Regions from separate parts of the Streptomyces sp. NPDC048420 genome, predicted to be linked through region 1. Evidence: predicted binding sites of a transcription regulator. Region 1 holds the regulator's gene; each other region holds the start of a gene.
The links. Region 1 encodes HrcA, which represses chaperone genes, less so after heat shock. Its sites were predicted from a motif close to TTNGCACTCNGNNNNNCNGAGTGCNAA; they were not measured.
Positions count from the first base shown of each region.

Region 1 (9,981 bases):
TGGGCGAGGTCGTAGCGCTGGAGGTCGGTCTTGGGGTCGGGGTCGTCCGGGGTGGCCCGGGAGGAGCCGAGGACGCCCTGGACGGGGTGCCGGAGCCAGAGGACCCCGTCCTTGGCCGCGCGCAGGTTGGAGTAGCGGCCGGCCTCCACCGGGAAGGGCACGATCCGGTCGGCGAGGCCGTCGAGGTCGATCCGGGTGGCCGGGGTGCCCTCGCTGTCGGGGGTCTCGTCCTTGTCGGGGGCCTCGAAGGGGCGGCCGTGGCGCTGCGGGCCGAAGGGGGACGGGGTGGTCGCGGCCAGGGTGATCAGGTGCGGGCGGTCGCCGACCACGAAGGCCAGGTCGAAGACGTGCTCGTCGTAGACCGGGTCGAAGGCGCGGTTGGAGAGGAAGGCCAGGTGCTTGCCGTCGAGGGTGAAGGCGGGGGCGTAGTCCTGGAAGCGCAGCGGGGTGGCCTCGGTGACCGAGAGGTCGGTGGTGTTGGCGAGCCTCAGCTGAGAGAGAGGCCCCGGTCCGGGGTGCGACCAGGCGAGCCAGGCCGAGTCGGGCGAGAAGGTCAGGCCGCGGACGTCGCCGTCCTCACTGCGGTCGACCTCGCGGACCTCGCCGGTCTCCCGCTCGACGAGCAGGACCCGGCCGTCGTGCGCGGCGACCGCGGCCCGGCTGCCGTCGGGGGCCATGGCGAGCCCGAGGACCCGGCCGAGCTGTCCGGCGGCGAGGCGGCGCGGGGTGGCGCCGGGGGCGAGTCCGGTGGCGGGCGCGAACTCCAGGGCGTCGTCGCCCTCCGCGTCCGTCACCCACACCACCCACTCCTCGCCCTCCGTGCGGAAGGTGCGCGGCAGGCGGGCCCGGACGCCGGGTTCGGCGGCGAGGGCGCGGGTCGGGCCCGAGCGGTGGGTGACCCAGTGGACGGCTCCGCGGACGGCGACCGCGCTGCCGCGCGCGGTGTGGTCGGGGGCGGCCGAGCCGAACCAGCGGGAGGCGTCCACCGGGAACGGCTGCCGGTCGGCGCGCTGTCCGCCGAGCCGGACCTCGAGACGGCGCGGTTCGGCGCCGTCGAGGTCGTCGAGGATCCACAGCTCACCGGCCGAGGTGTAGACGATCCGGGTGCCGTCACCGGAGGCGTGCCGGGCGTAGTAGCCGTCGAGGGGGGTGTGCCGGCGCAGGTCGGAGCCGTCGGCGAGGGAGGAGTAGACGGCCCCGGTGCCCTCGTGGTCGGAGAGGAAGGCGATCCGGTCGCCCACCCACTCGGGGTACTCCAGGTTTCCGTCCAGGTCGTCGTGCAGCCGTACGAACTCCCCGTCACCGTCCCGGTCGATCCACAGCTTGCCCGCCGTGCCGCCCCGGTACCGCTTCCACCAGGCGGCCTCGCGTCCCATGGGCGCGGACAGGAGCACGGTCGCCGGGCCGTGGGCGACATGGCCGACCGGGCCGTACGGCAGGGTGGTCGCGGGTCCGCCGTCGAGCGGGACGGCACGCGCCCAGCTGCGGCGCAGGCTCGCCTGGCCGTGGGTGGTGATCACGAGGACCTCGCCGTCCGGGGTCCAGCCGCGCACCTGGGTGCGGATACTGCCCCAGTGGGTCAGTCTCCGGGCCGGTCCGCCGTCGACCGGGGCGATGTGCACCTCGGGGGCGCCGTCACGGGTGGAGGTCCAGGCGACGGTGGTGCCGTCGGGCGAGATACGGGGGTGGGTGACCGGGACGTTGTCCGCGCTGACCCGCCAGGCGCGCCCGCCGTCGAGCGGCGCGACCCACACGTCGTCCTCGGCGGTGAAGGCGACCAACTCGCCCTGCAGATGCGGAAACCGGAGATATGCAGACGTCGCAGGCTGTGTCACCCGATCACCCTATGCACGGGCGGCCACCGTGAACAGGGGTTTCGATCACTTGCCGTCGGGCCAGCACTGCGGGTCGTTCTTGCACCAGATGGTCTTGGTGACGGTCACGGTGACGGTGGGTCCGGGCTGCTGGGGGTTGTTGACGCGCGGGGTGGGGGTCGCGGTGCAGTCGCCGAGTCCCTGCACGTGGAACCTCTGCTTGCCGCCCACCGTGGCGGTCAGGTCCCCGCGCACACACGCTCCGCTGACGGTCCGGGTCACCTTGCCCTTGACGGTGATGTCCTGTCCGTCGTCCGTCTTGCCCTCGCAGTTCACGGTGGCGACGGTGTTCACGCTCGAACTGGGCGTCTGATCACCGTTGTCGTAGGAGGCGTTACAGGTCAGCCAGCTCACTTCGGCCTTCTGCCGCTCCAACTCCTTGGTGACCAGCTGGTCGGTGGTGTACGAGACGGTCGCGGAACTGACCGCACCCGCCGGATCACAGGCCACGGCCCCACCGACGGCCAGCACGGCAAGCACCACTCCGCCCGCCACCCGCACTCCCCGCGGCCGACGCCGGCTCTGCCTCAACGCCCCCATGGAGGGCAGCCTGCCACCGCGGACCGTCCGGCGGTAGGGCGCATACGGCCACTCGCGCGCCGGTCGCCCACGCGGCCCTCGCAGTTCTCAGCCGCGCAGGAGCAGCCACTCCTGGAGTTCCACCAGGTTGCCCTCGGGATCCTTGAGGTGGGCGACGCGCATGCGGTCGGTCATGGGGGACGGGCCGTGCAGCAGGGTGGCGCCGCGGGACGCGATCTGCTCGCAGTAGGTGTCCAGGTCGTCGACGCGGAGCACCACCAGGGAGCGGTGGCCGGTGACCGTGTCGCCCAGTTCGTTCAGGACCTGCGCCATCATCGACCGGTCCTGGAGCGCGATGCCCGCCGAACCGGTCGCGGCGCTGAACTTCTCGTACGGCCCGCCCGTCGCCCCCGACTGGGGCTTGAGGCCCAGGACGTCGCCGTAGAAGCGGTAGCAGGCGGTGAAGTCGGAGACGAGCAGGCGTACTTGGGCGAGTTCCACAGCCGTCCTTCCAGGGTTCAGGACCAGCGGCCGGTGCGGCCGAGGAGCAGAGCGGCGGCCGCGGTTCCGGCGGTCGACGTCCGCAACACGGTAGGCCCGAGGACGTAGGCGCGCGCACCCGCCCCCTCGAAGAGCGCCAACTCGTCCTTGGCGACGCCCCCTTCGGGGCCGACGACCAGCACGATCTCGCCCTCGGCGGGGAGTTCGGCGGTGGCCAGCGGCTCGCTGCCGCGCTCGAAGTCGGAGTGGAGCACCGCGGCGAAGTCGGCTTTGGCGAGAAGTGCCGCAACCTGCTTGGTGCTTGCCGCGTCCGCGACCTCCGGGAAGAGAACCCGGCGGGACTGCTTGCCGGCCTCGCGGGCGGTGGCCCGCCACTTGCCGAGCGCCTTCAGCCCCCGCTCGCCCCGCCACTGGGTGATGCAGCGGGCCGCCTGCCAGGGCACGACGGCGTCGACACCGACCTCGGTCATGGTCTCGACGGCGAGTTCACCGCGGTCGCCCTTGGGGAGGGCCTGGACGACCGTGATGCGCGGCTGCGGCTGAGGTGCCTCGTTCACCGAGTCCAGCTGGACGATCAGCCGGTCCTTGCCCTCGGAGGCGAGCACCACGCAGTCGGCCCAGTGCCCGGCGCCGTCGGTGAGGATGACGTCCTCGCCGGGCTGGAGCCGCTTCACGGAGACGGCGTGGCGGCCTTCGGGGCCGTCGAGGACGTAGCGTCCGCCGGTCCCCGGCTCGGTCTGCTCGACGAAGTGCTCGACCACGAACACCGGTGCGGTCATCGCAGGTCCCCCTTGCCCGACAACGCTGTCCTCGCTGCGTCGAGTTCGGCCGCGAGTATCTCCACGAGCTGTCCGGCGGGCAGTTCGCGTGCCATCCGGTGGCCCTGGCCCGCCCACAGCGCCATGCCCTGGGCGTCACCGGCCTTGGCGGCGGCCTTTCGGAGCGGGGCGGTGAGGTGGTGGACCTCGGGGTAGGCGGCGGGCGCGTACGGCCCGTGCTCGCGCAGGAAACGGTTCACCAGGCCGCGGGCCGGTCTGCCGGAGAAGGCACGGGTCAACTCGGTACGGACGTAGAGCGGGTTGGTCAGCGCCTGCTTGTGCACGTCGTGGGCGCCGGACTCCTGTGTGGCGAGGAACGCCGTGCCGAGCTGGGCCGCGCTCGCGCCGGCGGCGAGGACGGCGGCGATCTGGCTGCCGCGCATGATGCCGCCGGCGGCGACGATCGGGATGGTGACCGTCTCCCGGATCTGGGCGACGAGGGACAGCAGCCCGAGTCCCGAGCCGTCCTGCTCGGGGAGGTCCCGGTGGGTGCCCTGGTGGCCGCCGGCCTCGACGCCCTGGGCGATGACCGCGTCGGCGCCCGCGTACTGCACGGCGAGGGCTTCCTCGGGGCTGGTCGCGGTGACGAGGGTGAAGGTGCCGGCCCGGCGCAGCGACTCCAGTGCGTCGCTGCTCGGGATGCCGAAGTGGAAGGAGGCCACCGGCACGGGGTTGTCGAGCAGGACGGCGAGCTTGGCGTCGTAGCCGTCGTCACGTCCGCTGTCGCGGTCGCCGAGCTCGGTGTCGTACCAGGTGGCCTCGCCGGCCAGCTGATGGGCGTAGACCTCGACGGCGGCCGGGTCGGCGTACTCCGGCTGCGGCACGAAGAGGTTGACGCCGAAGGGACGGCCGGTCAGCCCGCGCAGCTGCTTGATCTCCTGGTACATCCCGTCGGCCGTCTTGTACCCGGCGGCCAGGAATCCGAGCCCGCCCGCATCGGCGACGGCGGCGGCGAGCCGCGGCACGGAGACGCCGCCCGCCATGGGGGCCTGCACGATCGGATGAGGGAAGAGATCGGTCAGTGCGGAGGACATGACGGCATGTTGTCACGTCCTCCGGACAAGTCCGAATCCGCCCTTGGCACAGTCACGTACGACCGTCGCACGGCTCAGGTACGACCGTTGAACGCGTCCTTCAGCCGCGAGAACAAGCCCTGCTGCCCAGGTTGGAACTGCCCCGTGGGCCGTTCCTCGCCGCGCAGCTTGGCCAGCTCGCGCAGCAACCGCTCCTGCTCGGGATCCAGCTTCGTCGGGGTCTGGACCTCGACGTGGACGATGAGGTCGCCCCGGCCGCCGCCGCGCAGATGTGTGACGCCTCGACCGTGCAGCGGGATCGACTGTCCCGACTGCGTACCCGGGCGGATGTCGACCTCCTCCATGCCGTCCAACGTCTCCAGCGGGACCTTGGTGCCGAGGGACGCGGCCGTCATCGGGATGGTGACCGTGCAGTGCAGGTCGTCGCCGCGGCGCTGGAAGGTCGAGTGCGGGAGTTCGTGGATCTCGACGTAGAGGTCACCGGCGGGGCCACCACCGGGGCCGACCTCGCCCTCACCCGCGAGCTGGATCCGCGTGCCGTTGTCGACACCGGCCGGGATCTTGACCGTGAGCGTGCGACGCGAGCGGACGCGGCCGTCGCCGGCGCACTCCGGGCACGGGGTCGGCACCACGGTGCCGAAGCCCTGGCACTGCGGGCACGGCCGCGAGGTCATGACCTGGCCCAGGAAGGAACGCGTCACCTGCGACACCTCACCGCGGCCGCGGCACATGTCACACGTCTGCGCGGAGGTGCCCGGCGCCGCGCCCTCACCACTACACGTGGAGCAGACGATCGCGGTGTCGACCTGGATGTCCTTCGTGGTGCCGAAGGCCGCCTCGTCGAGCTCGATCTCCAGGCGGATCATCGCGTCCTGGCCGCGCCGGGTCCGCGAGCGCGGCCCCCGCTGCGAGGCCGTACCGAAGAACGCGTCCATGATGTCCGAGAAGTTCCCGAACCCACCGGCCCCGAAGCCGCCCGCGCCACCGCCGCCGGCCTGCGAGAGCGGGTCGCCGCCGAGGTCGTAGACCTGCTTCTTCTGCGGGTCCGACAACACCTCGTAGGCGGCGTTGATCTCCTTGAACCGCTCCTGGGTCTTCGGATCCGGGTTGACGTCCGGGTGCAGCTCGCGTGCGAGCCGACGGAACGCCTTCTTGATCTCATCCTGCGACGCGTCGCGGCGCACGCCGAGAACGGCGTAGTAGTCCGTGGCCACTTACGACTCCGCCAGGATCTGTCCGACGTACCGTGCCACTGCGCGTACCGCTCCCATCGTTCCCGGGTAATCCATGCGGGTCGGTCCGACCACGCCGAGCTTGGCGACTGCCTCGCCGCCCGAACCGTAGCCGACCGACACCACCGAAGTGGAGTTGAGCCCCTCGTAGGCGTTCTCGTGACCAATACGTACGGTCATGCCCGAATCCCCGGCCTCACCAAGGAGTTTGAGGAGGACGACCTGCTCCTCCAGGGCCTCCAGGACGGGCCGGATGGTGAGGGGAAAGTCATGTCCGAAGCGGGTGAGATTGGCGGTGCCGCCGATCATCAGCCGCTCCTCGTTCTCCTCGACGAGCGTCTCCAGGAGAGTGGAGAGCACTGTCGCGACCGTACCCCGATCCTCGACGTCGAACGCCTCGGGCAGGTCCTCGACCAGCCTCGGCACGTCGGCGAACCGCCGCCCCGCGACCCGGCTGTTGAGCCGCGCCCGCAGATCGGCCAGCGAGGCCTCCCCGAAGGGTGCCGGGCAGTCGACCATGCGCTGCTCGACCCGGCCGGTGTCCGTGATCAGCACGAGCATCAGGCGCGCGGGGGCGAGCGAGAGCAGTTCGACGTGCCGGACGGTGGACCTGGTGAGGGACGGGTACTGCACGACGGCGACCTGCCGCGTCAGCTGCGCGAGCAGCCGAACGGTCCGCGCCACGACGTCGTCGAGATCGACCGCGCCGTCGAGGAAGTTCTGGATCGCGCGCCGCTCGGGCGCGGTCATCGGCTTGACGCCCGCGAGCTTGTCGACGAACAGCCGGTAGCCCTTGTCGGTCGGGATCCGCCCGGCACTGGTGTGCGGCTGGGCGATGAACCCCTCGTCCTCCAGGGCCGCCATGTCGTTGCGCACGGTCGCCGGGGAGACTCCGAGGTTGTGCCGCTCGGTCAGGGCCTTCGACCCGACCGGCTCCTCGGTGCCGACGTAGTCCTGGACGATGGCGCGCAACACCTGAAGCCTGCGTTCACTCAGCATCGCGCACACACCTCCAGAAGTCGTTCCCTTGGCGCCTCGCCTGGCACTCTGTCCGTTCGAGTGCCAGCGCTCCCCGGCCAGTGTACGGCGGTGGGGTACTACCTGGGCAAGGCTGGTCCTGGCGTGACGGGTTGTACGGCCAGGGTCTGTCCGGCGGATCAGGCCGGCTCCAAGGAGCGGCGCCCTGTCAGCGCAGGTGAGCGGGGCCTGGTGTGTGCAGCTGCAAGGCGGAGGAGGGAGTCGACGCGGAGCGTCGGCGAGTGACGACAACGCCGCAGATGTGCGTGCCAGGCCCCGCGCCGCCGGCATGATCCGCCGGACAGGCCCTAGCGTCGCGGTATGACGGTGACTTGGGAAGAGCTCGGGTGGGAGCGGGTCGCGACCGGGGTGGGGCGGTGCCGGCTGCCGGGCTGGGACTGTACGGCGGGCCTGGTGATCGGCGAGGGCACGGCCCTGGTGATCGATTCCGGCTCCGGCCTCGCGGAGGGCGCCCGCCTGCGCCTACAGGCCGAGGAACTCGCCGGCCATCGTGTGACCCATCTCGCGCTCACCCACCCCCACTTCGACCATGTCTTCGGGTCGGCGGCGTTCGCGGGGGCGGAGGTGTTCGGCGCGGTGGGCGTGGAGACGGTGCTGGCGGGACGGCTCGGCCGCGCGGAACTGCGGGCGGACGCGGTGCGCAACGGACTGGACCCGGCGGTGGCCGACGAGGCGGTGGACGCCCTGGTCTCTCCCCGGCATCACGTCTCCGGCGAGTGGACGCTCGACCTCGGCGGCGGCCGCCAGGTCCTGCTGGCGAACGTCGGCCCCGGCCACACGGCCCACGACCTCGCCGTCCTCGTCCCCGGCTCCCCGGAGGTGGTCTTCTGCGGCGACCTGGTCGAGGAGTCCGGCGAACCACAGGCGGGCCCGGACGCCGTACGGCCGCACTGGCCCGCCGCGCTGGACCGGCTGCTCGACCTGGGCGGCGAGGACGCGCTGTACGTACCCGGTCACGGAGCGGTGGTGGACGCGGGGTTCGTGCGGGCGCAGCGGGACGCGCTGGCGGCCCGCTTCGGCGTGTCGTAGTGATCCCCCGCGTGGTTCTCCTATCGTCATCCGAATGCGCCAGTACTCCGCCGACCTGACCCCTCCGTGGAAGAAGCCCAAGCCGGTGCCGGAGGTGCCCGCCGAGCCCGGCCTGGTGGTCGAGGAGCCCGGCACCGGCTTCTGCGGCGCGGTGATCCGCTGCGAGGCGGGCACGGTGACCCTGGAGGACCGCTTCGGCAAGCACCGCGTGTTCCCGCTGGAGCCCCGCGGCTTCCTCCTGGAGGGCCGGGTGGTGACCCTGGTCAGACCCTCGGCCGCGTCTCCGGTACGACCGTCCCGTACCGCGTCCGGCTCGGTGGCCGTCCCCGGCGCACGCGCACGCGTGGCCCGCGCCGGCCGTATCTACGTCGAGGGCCGGCACGACGCGGAACTGGTGGAGAAGGTCTGGGGCGACGACCTGCGCATCGAGGGCGTGGTCGTGGAGTACCTGGAGGGCGTGGACGATCTTCCGTCGATCGTGGCCGAGTTCGCACCGGGTCCGGACGCGCGGTTGGGAGTCCTCGTGGACCATCTCCTCCCGGGCACGAAGGAGTGGCGCATCGCACAGGAGGTGACCAGCGAGCACGCGCTGGTGGTCGGCCACCCGTACATCGACATCTGGGAGGCGGTGAAGCCGTCATCCCTGGGGATCGAGGCGTGGCCGCGGGTACCGCACGGCCAGGACTGGAAGACGGGCGTGTGCAAGGCCCTGGGCTGGCCGTCGGAGAACACCGGCGCGGTGTGGCAGGCGATCCTGAAGCGGGTGGGGTCCTACAAGGACCTGGAGCCGGAGCTGCTGGGGCGGGTGGAGGAGCTGATCGACTTCGTCACGGATAGCGGTGGGGCTTGACCTTCTCGTACAGGGCGAATTCGCTTGTGTCCACTTCGACGCCAAGGGGTTCCAAGGGGGTGAGGTCGCCGAACTTGGTGATCCGCTGGCATCGGTAGTCCGCGTGCTCCCCTTCCCCTGTCGGCTCGGTGAGTAGTACGCACTGGCCCATGATGGGGTCGATGATGAAATAGGCGGGGATCTTCGCCGCGGCGTAGATCGAGCGCTTGACTTCGTAGTGCCAGTGCACGCTCGTCTTGGAGACAACCTCCACCAACAGGGCGATCACCTCGGCCGGCATCAGCCTTCCGTGCCCTGGCCCGGCGCCTCGTTCGATCACCACAAGGTCGGGCTGCGGCTCGCTGGTCTCTTCGAGGATGGCGATGTCCTGGGTCTGGAGCCGCCGCCAGCGCTGCCGGGGGATCTGGTCCTGGACCGCCTCCACGATGTCGTTGTGGGCCACGTCCGGCCCCGCCATCATCACAATTACCCCCCGGAGAAGCTCGACCTTGAAGCCGTCGGGAACATCAAGGTTCTCGAAGATCTTCACGATGCCGGTGGTCATCGGTCGGTCGTCCACAGCGGTCATCTCCGCAGCCCTCCGGTTTCCGCCACCGTGCAATCACGGCGGCAGCCTACGAACCAAGGTTAGGGGTCGAACCGGCGTCTGGGACCGTTCACTCCGCCGAGTGATCAGTCCACCAAGTCCCTGACCACCGCATCGGCCAGCAACCGCCCCCGAAGCGTCAGCACAGCCCGCCCCTCCTCGTAGGGCCGGGCCTCCAGCAGCCCCTCCCCCAGCGCCCGCCGAGAAGCAGCCAGCCCCTCCTCGCGCAGCAGGGACAGCGGCGCCCCCTCCCGCAACCGCAGCTCCAGCAGGATCCGCTCGACCCGCCGGTCCTCCTCCGAGAGCAGCTCACGCCCGGCGCCCGGAGACCTGCCGGAGGCCAGCGCCGCCGCGTACGCGCCCGGGTGCTTCACGTTCCACCACCGCACCCCGCCCACGTGCGAGTGCGCCCCGGGACCGGCTCCCCACCAGTCCGCGCCCCGCCAGTACAGCTCGTTGTGCAGACACCGGCCCGCGTCCGAGGTGGCCCAGTTCGACAC
Region 1 is NZ_JBEZKG010000021.1:66,755-76,735, forward strand. It holds gene AB0D34_RS34115 (S41 family peptidase) at 1-1,835, opposite strand, end outside; gene AB0D34_RS34120 (hypothetical protein) at 1,881-2,414, opposite strand; gene AB0D34_RS34125 (VOC family protein) at 2,502-2,894, opposite strand; gene AB0D34_RS34130 (16S rRNA (uracil(1498)-N(3))-methyltransferase) at 2,912-3,673, opposite strand; gene AB0D34_RS34135 (nitronate monooxygenase) at 3,670-4,746, opposite strand; gene dnaJ (molecular chaperone DnaJ) at 4,821-5,960, opposite strand; gene hrcA (heat-inducible transcriptional repressor HrcA) at 5,961-6,977, opposite strand; gene AB0D34_RS34150 (MBL fold metallo-hydrolase) at 7,317-8,045, shown strand; gene AB0D34_RS34155 (DUF3097 domain-containing protein) at 8,080-8,895, shown strand; gene AB0D34_RS34160 (Uma2 family endonuclease) at 8,873-9,463, opposite strand; gene hemW (radical SAM family heme chaperone HemW) at 9,568-9,981, opposite strand, start outside.

Region 2 (9,981 bases), on a different contig from region 1:
GCGGTGCCGAACCACAGCACGGCCTCCTTCACGTCCCCGCCGTCGGAGATCCATTCCGCCTCGGCCGCCTCCGGGACCGCCTCGTGCGGAATGCCGGGCGCGACCTTCAGCGCGGCGTGCGGGGCCTTGAGGGCCGCCTGGACGGCCCATGACAGCGGCGGCGAGTAGGCCTCCGGATCGAAGATCCGCCCACGGCCGCCCCGCCGCGCCGGATCCACGAACACGGCGTCGTACGTGGCCGTGTCGACCTCCGTGACATCGGCTTCCTGTACGTCGATCAGGTCGGCGAGTCCCAGCGCGTCCGCGTTCGCCCGTGCGGCCGCCGCCGTCAGTGGGTCCCGGTCCACCGCGAGGACCCGGATCCCGGCCCGGGCCAGCGCGATCGCGTCCCCGCCGATCCCGCAGCACAGGTCGGCGACCGACCGCACTCCCAGCGCCCTGAAACGCTCTGCGCGATACGCCGCCACGCTCGCCCGGGTCGACTGCTCCACCCCGTTCGGCGTGAAGAACATCCGACCCGCGTCCTCGGCCCCGAACTTCGCCACCGCCCGCTGCCGCAGCCGGGCCTGGCCGAGCGCCGCGGAGACCAGTTCGGCGGGGTGCTCTCGGCGCAGCCGGGTGGCCACGGCGAGTTCGTCGGCGGGGGCGGTACCGCGCACCTGGTCGAGGAGGGCACGGCCCTCGGGGGTGAGGAGGGGGGCGAGGTCGTTCACCGGGTCATTGTGGGCCAGTCGGTGGACCGTGTGCTTCCGGCAGCGGTGTCTGCCCGGCCGCACCGCCGTGACCTGCGAGGATCCGACCTCATGGGAACAGTAGGACAAAACTACAAAAACAGTGCGTTCATGGTGCCGATCCGCAGCGGACTGGTCCTCCTGGCAGTGGCCTCCCTCGTCTCCGGCTGCGCCCGGTCGGCCGAGACCGACGTACGGGGGCGGCAACCTCTCAAGGCGCCCCGGGCCCCAGCCGCCGACCTCAAGGCCCACAAGGCCCGTATCCAGGCCGCCAGGCTCCGCGCCGAACAGGCCCGGCTGGTCGTCGCCAAGCGCTGGGGTCTCAAGCGGGCCCCGCTTGCGGCCCCGCCTGCGCCCGCGACCAAGCCCCGCATCGCCACCCGCGACGGCTTCGAGGTCGACGGCCACGGGGAGAAGGGGCTGCCGCCGGTCTTCACCACGATCCCGACCCGGCAGAAGGTCGTCTTCCTCACCATCGACGACGGCGCCGAGAAGGACCCCGCGTTCCTGCGGATGATGAGCGAGCTCAAGATCCCGTACACCGCCTTCCTCAGCGACTACCTGGTCAAGGACGACTACGGCTACTTCCGGAAGATGCGGGACCGAGGGGTCGTACTCAACAACCACACCCTCCACCACCCCTACCTGCCCGGGCTGTCCTACGCCCGCCAGAAGCGCGAGATCTGCGGCATGCAGAACGTCATCGAGAAGCGCTACGGCACCCGGCCCACGCTCTTCCGGCCGCCCTACGGCAACTACAACGAGGACACCCTGCGCGCGGCGAAGTCCTGCGGCATCCGATACGCGCCGATCTGGAACGAAGAGGTCTTCGCCGACCACTGGGAGTACCGCGAGTGGGACCGGAAGCTGCGCCCCGGTGACATCGTGCTCAGTCATTTCAGGGGCCGCGGGGACTGGAAGGGCACGATGCCCGACATGGTCCGCCGCTTCCTGGACAAGGTCACGGCCGAGGGGTACGCGGTCGCGCGCCTGGAGGACTACCTGTGAGGCCCGGGGCGGCGGTGGCCACCGCCCTGGCGGCCCTGCTGCTCACCGGCTGCGCCCAGTCCGTCGACCCCATCGAACGGCTGGGCAAGAAGGCGGCGCAGCGGGTGGGGTCGTACGGGCCGGCGAGGACGGACGGGCGGCCCTACCGCCACTGGGGCATGACGGCCCCGCTGCCGGTGCCCCCGCGGGTTCCGGTGCGCACGGCGGTGCGCCCGGGGGGTCTGCCACCGGTGGTGAAGCGGGTGCCGACGTCCGACAAGGTCGTCTTCCTCACCTACGACGACGGGGCCGAGAGGGACCCGCGCTTCGTCGACATGGTCCGTGAACTGCGGCTGCCGGTCAGCATGTTCCTCACGGACAGCGTCGTCGGCCCCGGGTACGGCCACTTCGCGCGCCTCCAGTCGGTCGGCGCGAGCATCCAGAACCACACCCTCGACCACCCCGCCCTGCGCGGCCTGCCGTACGCGGGGCAGCGCGCCGAGATCTGCGGCCAGCAGGAGAAGATCAGGTCCCGCTTCGGCATCCGCCCCCGGCTCTTCCGGCCGCCCTACGGCACGTACGACCGCACGACCCTGCGCGCGGCGGCCGACTGCGGGCTCTCGGCGGTGGTGCTGTGGAGCGTGGCGGCGCAGGGGGAGAGGCGGGGGCTGAGGGCGGGGGACGTCATCTCGGTGACGTCGGCGGAGACGACCGGTCCCACCCTGACGGAACGCACCACGAGGCTGCTGCGGGAGATCCAGCGGCGGGGGCTGACGGTGGGTCGACTTGAGGACTATCTGTAGAGGACGCCGACCCTTGAGCGGGGATCGGCGTCTTCAGGGCCGGTCCCAGGACGGTCACCCTCGTTCACGCCCACCCCTCACGCGCACCCCCATTTCGGCTCGGCCAGCGCGGCGAATTAGCAGTCCGCTTGACCGAGTGCTAATCACGGTCATAGTCTCGGGTCTGGCACTCCCCCCTGGAGAGTGCCAACACAGCGACGGGCAGGTCCGGCACCCGCGACGACGGATCCACCTGGTCGCCACCTCAGACAGTTAACCCCGTGAGATCTCCGAAGGGGGAGGTCGGATCGTGACGACCACCAGCTCCAAGGTTGCCATCAAGCCGCTCGAGGACCGCATCGTGGTCCAGCCGCTCGACGCCGAGCAGACCACCGCCTCTGGCCTGGTCATTCCGGACACCGCGAAGGAGAAGCCCCAGGAGGGCGTCATCCTCGCCGTGGGTCCGGGCCGCTTCGAGAACGGCGAGCGCCTGCCGCTCGACGTGAAGGTCGGCGACATCGTGCTGTACAGCAAGTACGGCGGCACCGAGGTGAAGTACAACGGCGAGGAGTACCTCGTCCTCTCGTCCCGCGACGTGCTCGCGGTCATCGAGAAGTAAGACACCTCAAGCACATTTTGCTTGTGAGCTGCGCCCCGGGCCCCCGCCACCTTATGAAGCCGGGCGTCTGGGGCGCAGTTCGTTTCACCCACATTTTCCGAGAGGGCTGAACCGCTCCCATGGCGAAGATCCTGAAGTTCGACGAGGACGCCCGTCGCGCCCTCGAGCGCGGCGTCAACAAGCTTGCCGACACGGTCAAGGTGACGATCGGCCCCAAGGGCCGCAACGTCGTCATCGACAAGAAGTTCGGCGCTCCCACCATCACCAACGACGGCGTCACCATCGCCCGCGAGGTCGAGATCGAGGACCCGTACGAGAACCTCGGCGCCCAGCTGGTGAAGGAGGTGGCGACCAAGACCAACGACATCGCGGGTGACGGCACCACCACCGCCACCGTGCTCGCCCAGGCGCTGGTGCGCGAGGGCCTGAAGAACGTCGCCGCGGGCGCCTCCCCGGCCGCCCTGAAGAAGGGCATCGACGCCGCGGTCGCCGCCATCTCCGAGGACCTCCTCGCGACGGCCCGCCCGATCGACGAGAAGTCCGACATCGCCGCCGTGGCCGCGCTGTCCGCCCAGGACTCGCAGGTCGGCGAGCTCATCGCCGAGGCGATGGACAAGGTCGGCAAGGACGGTGTCATCACCGTCGAGGAGTCCAACACCTTCGGTCTGGAGCTGGACTTCACCGAGGGCATGGCCTTCGACAAGGGCTACCTGTCCCCGTACATGGTGTCCGACCAGGAGCGTATGGAGGCCGTCCTCGACGACCCGTACATCCTGATCAACCAGGGCAAGATCTCCTCGATCCAGGACCTGCTGCCGCTGCTCGAGAAGGTCATCCAGTCGGGTGCCTCCAAGCCGCTGCTGATCATCGCCGAGGACGTCGAGGGCGAGGCCCTGTCGACCCTGGTCGTCAACAAGATCCGCGGCACCTTCAACGCGGTCGCCGTCAAGGCCCCCGGCTTCGGCGACCGCCGCAAGGCGATGCTCCAGGACCTGGCGACCCTCACCGGCGCCGAGGTCATCTCCGAGGAGGTCGGCCTCAAGCTCGACCAGGTCGGCCTGGACGTGCTGGGCACCGCCCGCCGCGTCACGGTCACCAAGGACGACACCACGGTCGTCGACGGCGCCGGCGACTCCGCCGCCGTCGCGGGCCGCGTCGCCCAGATCAAGGCCGAGATCGAGAACACCGACTCCGACTGGGACCGCGAGAAGCTCCAGGAGCGCCTCGCGAAGCTGGCCGGCGGCGTGTGCGTGATCAAGGTCGGCGCCGCCACCGAGGTGGAGCTGAAGGAGAAGAAGCACCGTCTGGAGGACGCCATCTCCGCGACCCGCGCCGCGGTCGAGGAGGGCATCGTCTCCGGTGGTGGCTCCGCTCTGGTCCACGCCGCCAAGGTGCTCGAGGGCGGCCTCGGCAAGACCGGCGACGAGGCCACCGGTGTCGCCGTGGTCCGCAAGGCCGTCGTCGAGCCGCTGCGCTGGATCGCCGAGAACGCCGGCCTGGAGGGTTACGTCATCACCTCCAAGGTCGCCGAGCTCGACAAGGGCCAGGGCTTCAACGCCGCGACCGGCGAGTACGGCGACCTGGTCAAGGCCGGCGTCATCGACCCGGTCAAGGTCACCCGCTCCGCCCTGGAGAACGCCGCCTCCATCGCCTCCCTCCTCCTGACGACCGAGACCCTGGTCGTCGAGAAGAAGGAAGAAGAGGAGCCGGCCGCCGCCGGGCACGGCCACGGCCACTCCCACTGAGCCCACCGCTCGCAAGGAGGCCCCCGTTCCCTCTGAGGGAACGGGGGCTTTCCCCTTCGCGGGTCACAGCGGGCGTGGTGCCGGGGTCACTCCCCGAGTACCCCCAGCTGCTCCATCAGCCCCGCCCGGTCGTACTGCCACCAGCCCTCGCAGATCTTCCCGTCCCGGAACCGGTGCCAGGTGGTCCCGGTCATGGTGACGTTCTGTCCGCTCGCCGGGATCCCCACGAACTCGCCGGTGTGCTTCCCGGCCCAGGCCCAGCGGGTGCACACCCGGTCGTCCTGGGCGATCTGGTCGTCCACGCGGAAGGTGAAGACGAAGGCCCGCCGCCACCCTTCATACTCCTCGCGCGCCGCCGCCAGCCCCAGATCGTCAGGATTCGCGGGATCGTGGTCGAGGTAGTCGTCGGCGAACCGCGTGAACAGCTCCGCGGCGTCACCGCGCCCGGCCCGCTCGAAGAACTCCCGCGCGACAGCCGTGTTGAGCTGCTCGTCCCGCACCACGTCGAGGTCCGTGAAGGTGGGCGCCGCGTCACACAGCGCCACCATCTCCTGGAAGATCCGCTCCGTCTCCGGCAGCCCGGAGTTGCGCATCGCCTCCTCGTACGACGGGAACTCCACGATCTCGACGTAGTGCGACGAGTCGGAGCGGTCCTTGCCGACCACCGCGTGCGTCGCGGTCCGTTTCCCCTTGGTCTGCTCGACCCATGTGTCCATCAGCCGGTCCATCTCGTCGAAACGGCTGGTCCTGCAGTCGATGAGCTGTACGAAGGTCATGGCACGTCGCCTCCGGCCCCCCTGGGTCCGGTAGAACACCACCATTCTCTGCCCATCGGCATCATGGGGCCATGCGAGCGCGGCACACCGAACCGCCTACTGCGGCCCGTACTTCCGCCCCGTCCTCGAGGAGATCCCGCCCACCAGCCCACGGGGCGCCACCTTCACCAGCCCCATGAGCGCCTTGTACCGGGGGTCCGGGATCGACAGCGACTTCCCGCGGGCCAGGTCCGTGAGCGCGGCGGCGACGAGCTTGTCCGCGTCGAGCCACATCCACCCCGGGATGCTGTCGGTGCCCATGCCCGCCCGCTGGTGGAACTCCGTGCGCACGAAGCCGGGGCACAGCGCCATCAGCCGTACGCCACTGCCCGCCAGGTCCTTCGCCGCGCCCTGCGTGAACTGCACGACCCACGCCTTCGAGGCGCCGTAGGTCCCGCGGGGAACGAAGGCCGCCACCGACGCGACGTTGACGACACCGCCCCGCCCGCGCTCCCGCATCGCCTCCGTCGCCGCCGACGTCAGCCGCAGCACCGCCTCGCAGTGCACCTTGAGCATCTTCAGCTCGTCGGCCATGGAGACGTCGAGATAGCGGCCCTTGTTGCCGAAGCCGGCGTTGTTGACGAGGAGGTCGACGGGGGACCTGCGGTCGGCGAGGCGGGCGGCGACCGCCTCGATGCCGGGGTCCGTGGCGAGGTCGGCGGTGAGGACCTCGGCCTCGATGCCGTGCCGGTCGTGGAGTTCCGTCGCCTGTTCCTGGAGCCGCTTGGTGTCGCGGGCCACCAGCACCAGGTTGTGCCCGTCAGCGGCCAGCCGCCGTGCGAACGCGGCACCGATGCCCGCGGTCGATCCCGTAATCAATGCCGTTGTCATGGCGCAAGGTTAATGACCGGGAGCGACAGCGTCCGCTTGCCGAGGGCCTGTCAGGCGCCGTGCTTCTCCACGTAGTCGAGCGCCCACTGCCGCACCTCCGGGTGGAGCGCCTCGCCGGCCGCCAACAGCCTTGGCTGGAGCGGCCGTTCGGTGGTCATCGCCCGGAACGCCAGCGCGACCGTCACCTCGTGGTCCGGCCGGTGCACGATCTCGACCGGGTCCCCGGTACGGATCTCGCCGGGCTCGATCACCCGCAGATACGCCCCCGGCGCACCCCTCTGCGTGAACCGCTTCACCCACCGCTGCTCGCCCATGTGGCCCTGGAACGTGCCGCACGGAATCCGCGCGCTGGTGACCTCAAGCACCACCTCGGGCCCGATACGCCAGCGTTCGCCGATCAGCGCGCCGGAGACGTCGATGCCCTGCGTCGTGAGGTTCTCGCCGAAGAAGCCGTTGGCCAGCGTGCGCCCCAGCTCGCGCTCCCAGTCGTCGAGGTCCTCGCGCGCGACCGCGTACACCGCCTGGTCGTCGCCGCCGTGGTGCTGCTTCTTGCACACCGCGTCCCCGGCGAGCGCGCTGCCGCCGATGCCCTTGGGACCGGGTGCCGCCACCCGCACCGGTCCGTCGACCGGCCGCTTGTCGATACCGGTCACGCCCTCCGGGTTGTCCGTGTACGTCACGGCCTTCGCACGGCCCAGATTCACCGACAGAAGCTTCATGGCGGCACGGTAGGACACCGGCACCCAAAGGCGCCACGCATTATTCGGCGCAATGTCAAAGCGCGGCTTATCCTCGAAAAGTGATCGAGGCCCGTCATCTCCGTGTCCTGCGCGCCGTCGCCGCCACCGGCTCCTTCTCCGCCGCGGGGCGCGAACTGGGCTGCACCCAGCCCGCCGTCAGCCAGCAGATGAAGGCCCTGGAAGCTTCCGTGGGCACGCCGTTGATCGTCCGCAGCGGACGCGAGATGCGGCTGACGCAGGCGGGGGAGGCGCTGGTGCGGCACGCCGCCGGCATCCTGGCCGGGCTCACGGCGGCCGAGGAGGAGGTCGCCGCCATCGCCGGACTGCGGGCCGGGCGGGTCCGGCTCGTCTCCTTCCCCAGCGGCAGCTCCACCCTCGTCCCCACCGCCCTCGCCGCCCTGCGCGCCGCCCACCCCGGCACCCGGGTCTCCCTGGAGGAGGCCGAACCCCCGCACTCCGTCGGCCTGTTGCGGGAGGGGGACTGCGACCTGACGCTCGCCTTCCGGTACGAGGGGGCTGCGGGCGGCGACGAGTGGGACGACCTCGTCGTACGGCCCCTGCTGACCGACCGGCTCGTCGCCCTCGTACCGGAGCGGCACCGGCTCGCGCGCGCCGGGTCCGTGGCCATCGGGGAGCTCGCCGGGGAGTCGTGGATCGCCGGATGCCCGCGCTGCCGCGGCCAGTTGGTCGAGGTCTGCGAGAGCGCCGGCTTCACACCCCGCATCGACTTCGCGACCGACGACTACCCGGCGGTCGTCGGCCTGGTGGGCGCAGGTCTCGGCGTCGCCGTCCTGCCCCAGCTCGCGATCGAGTCCGTACGGCCACGAGGCGCGCGCACGGTGACGCTGGAACCGGCGGTCCGGCGGGAGATCGTCGCGCTCACGCTGCCCGACCTGGCCCAGGTGCCGGCGGTGGCGGCGACGCTGGAGCAGCTCGCGGTCGCGGCGGGCCGGACATAGCGGGCCGGACACAGAGAGAAGGGCACGCGCGCGCGTGCCCTTCCAGAAGAAACGTTCCTTCAGTTGTTCGATGCGCCGCTCCCGACGGACGACGACGCGGACACCAGCCGATGCCGCGCCCGTCCCATGAGCTCCTCGCGCTCGTCCTCGGTCAGCCCGCCCCACACGCCGTACGGCTCTCTCACCGCGAGCGCGTGCGCCGCACACTGCGCGCGCACCGGGCATCTCATGCAGACCTCCTTGGCCGAGTTCTCGCGAGCGCTCCTCGCCGCACCGCGCTCGCCCTCCGGATGGAAGAAGAGCGAGCTGTCCACTCCGCGACAGGCGGCCAGGAGCTGCCAGTCCCAAAGGTCCGCGTTCGGTCCGGGAAGGCGGGAGAAATCTGCCATTGCGTGACCCCTTGTAGCCGTTCTGGGCGGATACGGTGTCCACGACCGTACATCTACGATCTAAGGAGATGAAAATATGACTCATTGCGAATCTAGCCTCAGACACCAGGAAATGGGAAGAAAAGGGTCTGAATGGGGCATGGGTTGTGATGAAACGTTGTGGGTCCGCCGCGCATGTCTGCACCGTGTCCGCACCCTCACGTAGAGTGCCGAAGACAGTGCACAGCCCCGTAACTCTTTCGGGTGACCGTCGTTGAGAGTGCGGAGGCGGTTGAAGCAACAAGTGCTCGGGCAGGCGTCCGAGACGGTCGACCGCTCAGGTGACGATTTCGTACCAGCCTGGAGGCTCAAGGTGACGTGCATCAGCTGCGGAGGGCGGCCATGACATCCGTCCTCGTCTGCGACGACTCCCCGCTTGCCCGAGAGGCGCTCCGCCGCGCGGTCGCGACCGTGCCCGGCGTCGAGCGCGTGACGACCGCGGCCAACGGCGAGGAAGTCCTCCGCCGCTGGGGTGCGGACCGTTCGGACCTGATTCTGATGGACGTACGCATGCCCGGTCTGGGCGGCGTCGAGACCGTGCGGCGGCTGCTGTCCGCGGACCCCGGTGCGCGGATCATCATGCTCACCGTCGCGGAGGACCTCGACGGGGTCGCTCTCGCGGTGGCCGCGGGTGCGCGGGGCTACCTCCACAAGGACGCCTCGCGCGCGGAGTTGCGCGCCACGGTGACGCAGGCGCTCGCCGACCCGACCTGGCGGCTCGCCCCGCGACGGCTGCGGTCCGCGGAGATGGGGGCGGCGCCGACGCTCACCGCGCGTGAGATCCAGGTGCTCGAAGGGATGAGCCACGGGCGGTCCAACGCGGAGATCGGGCGGGAGCTGTTCCTGTCCGAGGACACCGTGAAGACGCATGCTCGGCGGTTGTTCAAGAAGCTGGGTGCTTCGGACCGGGCGCACGCTGTGGCGCTCGGGTTCCGGTGGGGCCTGGTGCGCTGAGTATTCCGTCGCGTGCGGTCGTAGTAAGGCTGCGGGTTGTTCGTGGCTGGTCGCGCGGTTCCCCGCGCCCCTGAAGGGGCGCGGTCGAGCGGCCCCTTCGATGCCCTGCTGCTTGTTTCGCGGCGGATGCCGCATCCTTGGAGATGTGGAGTCTCTCGGGGACGAGTCGGTCGAGCGGAAGGGGAGGGCGCAGGGGATGAGTTCCGGCGCACCTGCTCATAACGCTTCGGTGCACAACAACCAGCGCGATGCCACGGATCCAACGACGCCAAGGCACCATGGACCGATGCGTGACGACGAGGCGGCTCATCCCCATGGGGCGATCGGTGCGCTCGTCCACAGTGCGGTGGAAGGGGACGAGCAGGCCACGCACGACCTGCTCGCCCATGT
Region 2 is NZ_JBEZKG010000016.1:137,909-147,889, reverse strand. It holds gene AB0D34_RS29475 (methyltransferase domain-containing protein) at 1-713, opposite strand, end outside; gene AB0D34_RS29470 (polysaccharide deacetylase family protein) at 843-1,739, shown strand; gene AB0D34_RS29465 (polysaccharide deacetylase family protein) at 1,736-2,521, shown strand; gene groES (co-chaperone GroES) at 2,811-3,119, shown strand; gene groL (chaperonin GroEL) at 3,239-4,864, shown strand; gene AB0D34_RS29450 (ester cyclase) at 4,951-5,640, opposite strand; gene AB0D34_RS29445 (SDR family oxidoreductase) at 5,737-6,510, opposite strand; gene AB0D34_RS29440 (MOSC domain-containing protein) at 6,561-7,229, opposite strand; gene AB0D34_RS29435 (LysR family transcriptional regulator) at 7,310-8,209, shown strand; gene AB0D34_RS29430 (WhiB family transcriptional regulator) at 8,269-8,598, opposite strand; gene AB0D34_RS29425 (response regulator transcription factor) at 8,980-9,591, shown strand; gene AB0D34_RS29420 (sigma-70 family RNA polymerase sigma factor) at 9,878-9,981, shown strand, end outside.
Region 2: the regulator HrcA is predicted to act here: its motif matches at 2,638-2,664, upstream of groES (co-chaperone GroES).

Region 3 (9,981 bases), on a different contig from region 1:
CGTCCACCACCCGGCCGCACTCGTCCGCTCGCGCCTGATCAGCAAACTCCCACCGGAGCCGGGGCCGGAGCCGGAGCCGGAGCCGAGCCCACCTCGCCGGATTCTAGAGTGCGCCGAGTGCGGAGTACCCGGCCGCCCGGAGGCCCTGCCAGGGGGCGTGTGCAACGGCTGCCGGGGCGAACACGCCCCCACACGCCCCAGCGCACTCCTGCCCGCCCTCGAAATCCACGCCCGCGCGGACGGGATCCGGGCTGCGATGTCCCTGAAGCGAGAAGAAGCGAGGACACCTCCCCGTCTACCTCCTCGTCGACCGTGACAACACCACGATCACGGTCTACAGCGAGCCGAAGGACGGTCAGTACCGGCACGCCCCGTCCTACCCTTGGGGAGCCACCGTCGAGATCCCGGTCCCCGTGAACGTCACGCTCGATACCGAAAAGCTCAAGGACTACGCAGACTGACACCATGAACCACGCCCAGCTCACCGCCCTAGGCCGCGCCCTCCGTCTCCTCGGCGAACACGGGGACGCCCTCACCGCGGACACTCCCGACGCCAAGCTCCACGAGGTCAGGGCCGACCTGAAGCGGGCCCTGGACCTCCTGGAGGACAGCGTCACCGCTGCCGCCCCCACCACCCGCTGCGCCGAGCACCCGAACGGCCCGGTGGACGAGAACGCCCCCGACCTGTGTCTGCTGTGCGAGACCCGTCGTAGGGCGGCCCGTCGCGCCGAGATCAACGGCCCTTCCGCGCGCCCCCGCGCCACCGAACCCACCGCTTCCCGCTACGGCGTCCGCGAGGACCGGCCGCAGCCCCAGCAGCGCTGGCTCCCCGAGCTGTGGACCGGCCAGGAATGGCAGCTGTGCGGGACGCCGAGGCGCGACCGGCACGAGGCGGAGCTGTATCTCAACGCCCAGCGCCGGGGTCCGCGCGCGGCGATGGCGTACCGGCTCGTGCACGAGTTCACCGACTACGAGGTGCTGCGCGTGTGGGGCACGCCGGTCAGGGTGGACATCGAGCCGCTCGGCAACCTCTAGAGCCTGAGAGCCCTACTTCAGCAGCGGCAGCGCCGGGAAGTCGTACCCCTCCCACAGCCGCCCCGACACATCCTCCGGACCCCGCTCCCCGCTCCCCGCTCCCCGCGAACAGCAGATTCCCGAGGTCGGCCGCGTAGGTGCCGAACAGCAGCGGGATGTCCAGCCCGTCTGCACGCGCTCGTACAGCTCGGTCGGCGTGGCCCGCGGGAAGGCCGCACGGTAGGCGCGCTCGCCCTCCGCCCCCGGCGCGAACATCCAGGAAGAGCCGGTACTCGAAGGGGGTGACGGTGGGTGCCACCTGCCCCCACCGGGGGTCGTACTCACGCATCCGCAGGCTCAACCGCTCGCCCACGGAGGGGAGTTCACGCGGGTTCACGGCGGCCGGTCAACCAAGTCCCTCACCGGGGGGCGTGCTCCTCCAGCACCGCCCGGGTCCGCTCCTCGTCCAGCTCGTACACCGTCTCGTGCGCTCGCGGGTCGCGCGCGTGGAAGGTGTGGAACACCGGGCTCGCCGGCCCGCCCAGCTCCACCAGCGAGGCCGAGGCCCCCCGTACGGCCCGCTCGGTGCCGTACGGCGTCGTCAGGTCGATGCGGTTGACCACCCCCGGCGTCACCCACACCGGTACCGACTCCAACATCCCGAACAGCTGGAGATGGAAGTGCCCGGTCAGCACGGCCCGTACGTCACTCCCCCGGATCGTCTCCGCCAGCTCCCCGGGGTTGAGCAGCCCGAAGACCGGTTGCAGGACGGAGAGGCCGAGGCTGATCGGTGGGTGGTGGAAGGCGAGGACGGTGCCGTGTTCGGCCGGGGTTCTCAAGACCTCGCCCAGCCAGTCCAGTTGGGCCTCGGTGATCCGCCCGTACACCTTCCCCGGCACGAGCGAGTCCAGCGTGACGAACCGCCAGCCGTCGACGGTGCTCACCGCCGCCCGCTCGGCGGCCTCGGTCTCCAGTACCGCCTCCGGCCGGTCGTGCCCGCTGCCCAGCACCTTGCCGAAGGCCTCGCGCTCGTCATGGTTGCCGGTGGTGTAGAAGACGGCGGCGCCCAGCGTCCGGGCGAAGTCGCCGACGAGCTCCTGCACCGCCGCATAGGCCTCGACGTCCGCGTCGTTGGCGATGTCGCCGGTGACGAGGACCGCGTCGATATCCCGCAGATGCCGTAGCTCGGCGAGCATCAGCCGCAGCGATTCGGTGGCGTTGACGCCGTTCTTGTTGGGGGCGTCGGTGCGCTCCACATGGGTGTCCGAGAGATGCACGATTCGCATGTACCGGAACGCTAGCCGGAGTTGACCACAGCAACCAGGGTGCCTTCAACGCCCCGGCCGCCACATGGTCGTCACGACCTGGCCGCCGGCGAGGTGGATCTCGTCGGGGAAGGCGGGGCCCCACACCGCCTTCCCCAGCGCGTTCTGCAACGACCGGGGCGTGGGTCATGGGCCCGTTCTCGACCCACGCCTTGCAGCGACTGCCGTCAGCTCAACGACGTCAGCGCCGACGCCTCGTACGGCTTGAGCTCGTCGAAGCGGCCGGAAAGCACCTTCGCCGCCCACTCCGGGTCCTGCAGCAGGGCCCGTCCCACGGCGACCATGTCGTACTCCTCGCGCTCCAGGGCGTCGAGGAGGTCGTCGATGCCCTTGACCGGCGAACCCTCCCCCATGAAGCCGCGGATGAAGTCCCCGTCGAGACCGACCGAGCCGACGGTGATGGTGGTCCGGCCGGTGAGCTTCTTGGTCCAGCCGGCGAGGTTGAGGTCGGAGCCGTCGAACTCGGGGAGCCAGTAGCGGCGGGTGGAGGCGTGGAAGGCGTCGACACCGGCCGCGGCGAGCGGGGCGAGGATCGCCTCCAGCTCCTCCGGCGTCTCGGCGAGCCGCGCCTTGTAGGCCTCCTGCTTCCACTGCGAGTAGCGGAAGATGATCGGGAACTCGGCCGACACCGTCTCGCGTACGGCCGCCACGATCTCCGCCGCGAACTTCGTACGGGCGACCGGGTCACCGCCGTAGGCGTCGGTGCGGCGGTTGGTGCCCGCCCACAGGAACTGGTCGAGGAGGTAGCCGTGGGCGCCGTGCAGCTCCACGCCGTCGAAGCCGATGCGCTCGGCGGCGGCCGCGGCCTCGGCGAAGGCGCCGATGACGTCGTCCAGGTCGCGCTGGGTCATCGCCTTGCCGGTGGGCTCGTCGGTGCCGAGGCGGATGCCGGAGGGGCCGACGGCGGGGGCGTCGGCGTAGGGCGGCTGTCCCTGCTCACGCACCATGCCGATGTGCCACAGCTGCGGGACGATGGTGCCGCCCGCCGCGTGCACCTGCTCGGCGGCCTTCGCCCAGCCCGCCAGCTGCTCCTCGCCGTGGAACCGCGGGATGCTGTCGCTCTGCCCGGCCGACTCGTGGCCGACGTAGGTGCCCTCGGTGACGATCAGGCCGACTCCGGCGGCCGCGCGGCGCGAGTAGTACGACGCCACGTCCTCACCGGGGATGCCGCCCGGGGAGAACGAACGGGTCATGGGCGCCATGACGATGCGGTTCGGGACGGTCAGGCCGTTGATGTGGACCGGGCGGGAAAGGATCTCGGCGGCACGGGAGGTGGAGGGGGCGGTCACGTGGGGGTACTCCTCGGTATGTGCATGCGCATGGACAGTTTCCCTGGTGCCAACCACCTCGTCCGCCTCAGGATTTCCTGGCGGGCTGTGACTCCGGCCACGCATGAAAGAAGCCCGTCCCACGATCGTGGGACGGGCTTCGTCTTGAGCGCCGGGCAGGCCTTGCACCTGCATTTCCCCGCAGGAAGCGGGGCGTCTTTCCTTGGACCACCAACGCGTAGTCGGCCGACGGGAGTTCACGTCGGGCGGCTCGTGATCAAGCATAGCGCAAGAAAACACCGGGGACGGCCACCCCCTGTTCCCAGGAAGGGCCGCCCCCGGCAAGGACGTTGATCAACCGTCAGGCCCTACGGCCCGGAGTCGATCAGAAGTCCATGTCACCGCCCGGCATGCCGCCACCGGCGGGCGCGGCGGCCTTCTCCGGCTTGTCGGCGATGACGGCCTCGGTGGTGAGGAAGAGCGCGGCGATGGAGGCGGCGTTCTGCAGGGCAGAGCGGGTCACCTTCGCCGGGTCGATGATGCCCTCGGCGATCATGTCGACGTACTCACCGGTCGCGGCGTTCAGGCCGTGGCCGACGGGCAGGTTGCGGACCTTCTCGACGATGACGCCACCCTCGAGACCACCGTTGACGGCGATCTGCTTGAGCGGGGCCTCCAGCGCGAGCTTCACGGCGTTGGCGCCGGTCTGCTCGTCACCCGAGAGGTCCAGCTTCTCGAAGACGCTGGAGGCCTGGAGCAGGGCCACGCCACCACCGGCGACGATGCCCTCCTCGACGGCCGCCTTGGCGTTGCGCACGGCGTCCTCGATGCGGTGCTTGCGCTCCTTGAGCTCGACCTCGGTCGCGGCACCGGCCTTGATGACGGCGACGCCACCGGCGAGCTTGGCCAGGCGCTCCTGGAGCTTCTCGCGGTCGTAGTCCGAGTCGCTGTTCTCGATCTCGGCGCGGATCTGGTTGACCCGGCCGTTGACCTGGTCCGAGGAGCCGGCACCGTCGACGATGGTGGTCTCGTCCTTGGTGATGACGACCTTGCGGGCGCGGCCCAGGAGGTCCAGGGTCGCGTTCTCCAGCTTGAGGCCGACCTCCTCGGAGATGACCTCGCCGCCCGTGAGGATGGCGATGTCGCCGAGCATGGCCTTGCGGCGGTCACCGAAGCCCGGGGCCTTCACGGCGACGGACTTGAAGGTGCCGCGGATCTTGTTGACGACCAGGGTCGACAGGGCCTCGCCCTCGACGTCCTCGGCGATGATCAGCAGCGGCTTGCCCGACTGCATGACCTTCTCCAGGAGCGGGAGCAGGTCCTTGACGGAGCCGATCTTGGAGTTGGCGATGAGGATGTACGGGTCGTCGAGCGACGCCTCCATCCGCTCCATGTCGGTGGCGAAGTACGCCGAGATGTAGCCCTTGTCGAAGCGCATACCCTCGGTGAGCTCCAGCTCCAGACCGAAGGTCTGGGACTCCTCGACGGTGATGACGCCTTCCTTGCCGACCTTGTCCATCGCCTCGGCGATGAGCTCGCCGATCTGGGTGTCGGCGGCGGAGATGGAGGCCGTGGAGGCGATCTGCTCCTTGGTCTCGACATCCTTGGCCTGCTCGAGCAGGGCGGCGGAGACGGCCTCGACGGCCTTCTCGATACCGCGCTTGAGGGCCATCGGGTTGGCACCGGCGGCTACGTTGCGCAGGCCTTCCTTGACGAGGGCCTGGGCGAGCACGGTCGCGGTGGTCGTACCGTCACCGGCGACGTCGTCCGTCTTCTTGGCGACTTCCTTGACCAGCTCGGCGCCGATCTTCTCGTACGGGTCCTCGAGCTCGATCTCCTTGGCGATGGAGACACCATCGTTGGTGATCGTGGGGGCGCCCCACTTCTTCTCGAGGACGACGTTGCGGCCCTTGGGGCCGAGCGTCACCTTGACGGCGTCCGCGAGCTGGTTCATGCCGCGCTCGAGGCCGCGCCGCGCCTCCTCGTCGAACGCGATGATCTTGGCCATGTGAAGTGGTCCCTCCAGGACTGGGGGTGATTCCTTCGGACCGCGCCCGCGCCCGCGACGGACGGCTCGCCTGCCTCGTGGGTTCCTTCCCCACCCGGCCTGCGGGCCTCACCGACCCGGTCCTTCGTTGTCACTCTCACCTTCAGAGTGCTAACGCCAATGATTAGCACTCGGCATGGTCGAGTGCAAGCGCCTGCCGAAGACCGGGGTGGGTTCGGCTGTCGGGCGGCTACCGGTCGGCGGGGGCCGAGCGCGCAGTTCCCCGCGCCCCTGGGTAGGTGCAGCAACCCGCGCCACGACGGGCCGTTCGCCACGTACGGCACGCAGGGGACGGGGTGACTCCGGCACCGACCCACCAGGCAGAACCGCGCTGCACGCGCCCCCACCGAGCCGGCAGGGGCCGCCGCAGGCATTCAGGGGCGCGGGGAACTGCGCAAGGGCGCCCGCCCCCACCCAACCCGCACAAGACAACGAACCAACACCCGCACAAGCCCCGGCCCCACCGCCGGAGGCACATGCCGAAGGGCCCGTACCCATGACTCCCCATGGGGTACGAGCCCTTCGATTGAAGAACGAAGAACGACGCTGTTGTTACCCGGCGCGTGCTTCAGCCTGTCGCGAGACGGACCATGTCCGCCTGCGGCCCCTTCTGACCCTGCGAGATCTCGAACTCGACCCGCTGGCCCTCTTCAAGGGTGCGGTAACCGTCCATCTGGATCGCGCTGTAGTGGACGAATACATCCGCACCACCGTCGACCGCGATGAAGCCGTACCCCTTCTCCGCGTTGAACCACTTGACGGTGCCCTGAGCCATGCCTAACTCCCCTATTACTGGCCCTTGCACGGACCCGCACTTCGCGGATCCGGGTCAGACCTCACCCCCCACATGGTTGGGGGCGTGCGCCGGAACGCGTCGACCGCGGCTGAATGTATCTGTCCAACTGCCGTCTGCAACAGGTCAATCGGACGAGAATTCTGGACGGAAGGGGTCCGGAATGTAGCGAGAATTCGCCCGAATTCGGGGCAAGTCGGGCCCCATAAACGACGCATAAGGCACATAAGACGTGCACACTTTGGCTACTTCTCATCGCCCGAGAAGCGGGAACTCATATGCATGCGGCATGAAGAGAGCCGCAGCTTCCCCAACTGTACCGTGCTCAACCATAGAGAATTGCCCCCTCCGCTTCTCTCACGGAGGGGGCAATCGGATGAACACTCGGTAATTACTGTTACCGAAGGTAATGACCAGTCATACGGTCACCCGCCGGCGACCGCCGGGATGATCGAGACACCGGCCCCGTCGGGCGTCGCCGTCTCCAGCCCCTGCTCGAACCGCACATCGTCGTCGTTCACGTACACATTCACGAACCGCCGCAGCTTGCCCTGGTCGTCGAGAACGCGCGCGGCGATACCCGTGTGGTTCTTCTCCAGATCCGCGATGACCTCGGCGAGGGTCCCGCCCTCGGCCTGCACCTCGGCCTGGCCACCGGTGTAGGTGCGCAGGATGGTGGGGATACGGACGGAAACGCTCATGCGAGGCCAGCCTCTCGGAAAGAGTCCAGGTTGGGACGGATGGTGGCGGTGAGCCCGGTACCGGCCACCGCATCCAGGGTCTTGAGACCGTCGCCGGTGTTCAGCACCACCGTGGTCTTCGTCGGGTCGAGGATGCCGTTCTCGATCAGCTTGCGGGTCACCCCCACGGTCACGCCACCCGCGGTCTCCGCGAAGATCCCCTCGGTCCGCGCCAGCAGCTTGATCGCGTCGACGACCTGCTCGTCGTTGACGTCCTCCACCGCACCGCCGGTACGACGCGCGATGTCCAGGACGTACGGACCGTCCGCCGGGTTGCCGATGGCGAGGGACTTGGCGATGGTGTTCGGCTTCTGGGGCCGGACCACGTCATGGCCCGCCTTGTACGCCACCGACACCGGCGAGCACCCCTCCGCCTGCGCGCCGAAGATCTTGTACGGCCTGTCCTCCACGAGCCCGAGCTTGATCAGCTCCTGCAGACCCTTGTCGATCTTCGTGAGCTGCGAACCGGAGGCGATCGGGACCACGAGCTGGTCGGGCAGCTGCCAGCCGAGCTGCTCGCAGATCTCGTACGCCAGGGTCTTGGAGCCCTCCGCGTAGTACGGCCGCAGGTTGACGTTGACGAAGCCCCAGCCCTCGCCGGCCGGGTCGCCGATCAGCTCGGAGCAGAAGCGGTTCACGTCGTCGTAGTTGCCCTCGATGCCGACGAGCTCGCCGCCGTAGATCGCGGCCATGACGACCTTGCCCTGCTCCAGGTCGTGCGGGATGAACACGCAGGAGCGGAACCCGGCGCGAGCGGCCGCGGCACCCACGGCGCCGGCGAGGTTGCCGGTGGAGGAGCAGGAGAGGGTGGTGAAGTTGAAGGCGCGAGCGGCCTCGATGGCCTGCGCGACGACCCGGTCCTTGAAGGAGTGCGTCGGGTTGCCGGAGTCGTCCTTGATGTACAGGCCGCCGGTCACGCCGAGCTCACGGGCGAGGTTGTCGGCCTTGACGAGCTGGGTCCAGCCGGGGTTGATGTTCGGCTTGGTCGCCACGTCCGCGGGGACGGGCAGCAAAGGGGCGTAGCGCCAGATGTTCGCGGGTCCCGCCTCGATCTGCTTGCGGAGCTCCTCGGTTTCGTAGGCCGAGAAGTCGTACGCGATCTCGAGCGGGCCGAAACACTCCTCGCACGCGAAGACCGGGCCGAGCGGGACGCGGTGGCCGCATTCGCGGCAGCTCAGCGCCGCGGCGGGACCCAGGTCGACGGAGTTCGTGGTGCTTGCAACAGTCTGCACAGCCATGGAGGCGAGGCCCTTTCTCCTCATCTTCCTCACGACGCACTTCGCCGTGAGACGGATTTGGCACCTTCCCGAGTCGGGAGCCTCGCGGAGACGATCGTCATCGATCGCTACGAGAACCGACTGGAGGGTTGCCGGGGCTTCATCGGGCCGTATCCCTCTGCCCCTCTGGATGAGCGGTATGAAGTTGTTAACGGCGGCCACCCTGGACATGCGATGGTCATCCGCGTTGTTCAAGACTGTAACCGACGACAAGGACAGTTGAGGGAGTCGTCCGAACCGCGAGATGGATCACACGCTAAGGAGCCGCCCACTGTGCTGAACGAAGTCGAGCGCTGGCTGGCCACCCGTTCCTGGTCCGTGACCGATCGCCCGCTCCACAAGATCATGGCGGCGAAGCGGAGCACGGGCCGGACCGTCAGCGTCGTCCTGCCGGCCCTCAACGAGGAGGAGACGGTCGGTGACATAGTCGCCGTGATCCGTCATGACCTCATGATGCAGGTCCCGCTCGTCGACGAGATCGTCGTCGTCGACTCGGGATCCACCGACCGTACGTCCGAAGTGGCGGCCGCCGCAGGCGCCCGGGTCGTCCACCGCGACGACATCCTCCCGCGCATCCCGGCCGTGCCCGGCAAGGGCGAGGTCCTGTGGCGCTCCCTGCTCGCCACCACCGGGGACATCGTCTGCTTCATCGACGCCGACCTGAAGGAGTTCTCCTCGGACTTCGTCTCCGGCATCGTCGGCCCGCTGCTCACCGACCCCGGGGTCGACCTGGTCAAGGGCATGTACGACCGTCCCCTGGGCGGCGCCGCCGGCCAGGGCGGCCGGGTCACCGAGCTGATGGCGCGGCCCCTGCTGAACATGCACTGGCCGCAGCTGGCCGGTTTCGTGCAGCCGCTGGGCGGCGAGTACGCGGCCCGCCGCAGCCTGCTCGAACAGCTCCCGTTCCCCGTCGGCTACGGCATCGAGCTCGGCATGCTGGTCGACGCCCTGCACCTGGTGGGCCTGAACGCCCTCGCGCAGGTCGACGTCGGGGTCCGCAAGCACCGCCACCAGGACGGCCAGGCGCTGGGCCGGATGTCGGCGGCGATCTACCGCACGGCCCAGCTCAGGCTGGCCCGCGGCCACATGATCCGCCCGTCCCTGACCCAGTTCGAGCGGGGCGCGGACGGCTTCGAGCCGCGGACGTACTCGGTGGACACGGAGGAGCGGCCGCCGATGGTGGAGATCGCGGAGTACGTGAAGAGGAAAGCCGCGTAGGACTCCTGAACGCCTGACCGCGACCCGGACTCCTGAACACCTGACCGTGACCCACGGGAACGTTTGAGCGGTTGGGTGCCGGGCTAGATGTCGAGGCATGGTTTCCTCGCACAGCGCCCACGTGCTGGTCGCATCCAACCGCGGCCCGGTCTCTTACGAAGTGGGCGAGGACGGCTCGCTGAACGCCAAGCGCGGCGGCGGCGGGCTCGTCTCCGGTCTGTCGGCGATCGGACCGGACGCGGGCGCGCTGTGGGTGTGCTCGGCGCTGTCCGACGGTGACCGCGAGGCGGTCCGGCGGG
Region 3 is NZ_JBEZKG010000012.1:207,301-217,281, forward strand. It holds gene AB0D34_RS23940 (hypothetical protein) at 1-316, shown strand, start outside; gene AB0D34_RS23945 (hypothetical protein) at 466-1,035, shown strand; partial or broken gene AB0D34_RS23950 (hypothetical protein) at 1,048-1,417, opposite strand; gene AB0D34_RS23955 (metallophosphoesterase) at 1,434-2,300, opposite strand; gene AB0D34_RS23960 (NADH:flavin oxidoreductase) at 2,507-3,628, opposite strand; gene groL (chaperonin GroEL) at 3,993-5,615, opposite strand; gene AB0D34_RS23970 (cold-shock protein) at 6,223-6,429, opposite strand; gene AB0D34_RS23975 (MoaD/ThiS family protein) at 6,873-7,148, opposite strand; gene thrC (threonine synthase) at 7,145-8,425, opposite strand; SAM riboswitch class I at 8,443-8,601, opposite strand; gene AB0D34_RS23985 (glucosyl-3-phosphoglycerate synthase) at 8,738-9,682, shown strand; gene AB0D34_RS23990 (trehalose-6-phosphate synthase) at 9,780-9,981, shown strand, end outside.
Region 3: the regulator HrcA is predicted to act here: its motif matches at 5,779-5,805, upstream of groL (chaperonin GroEL).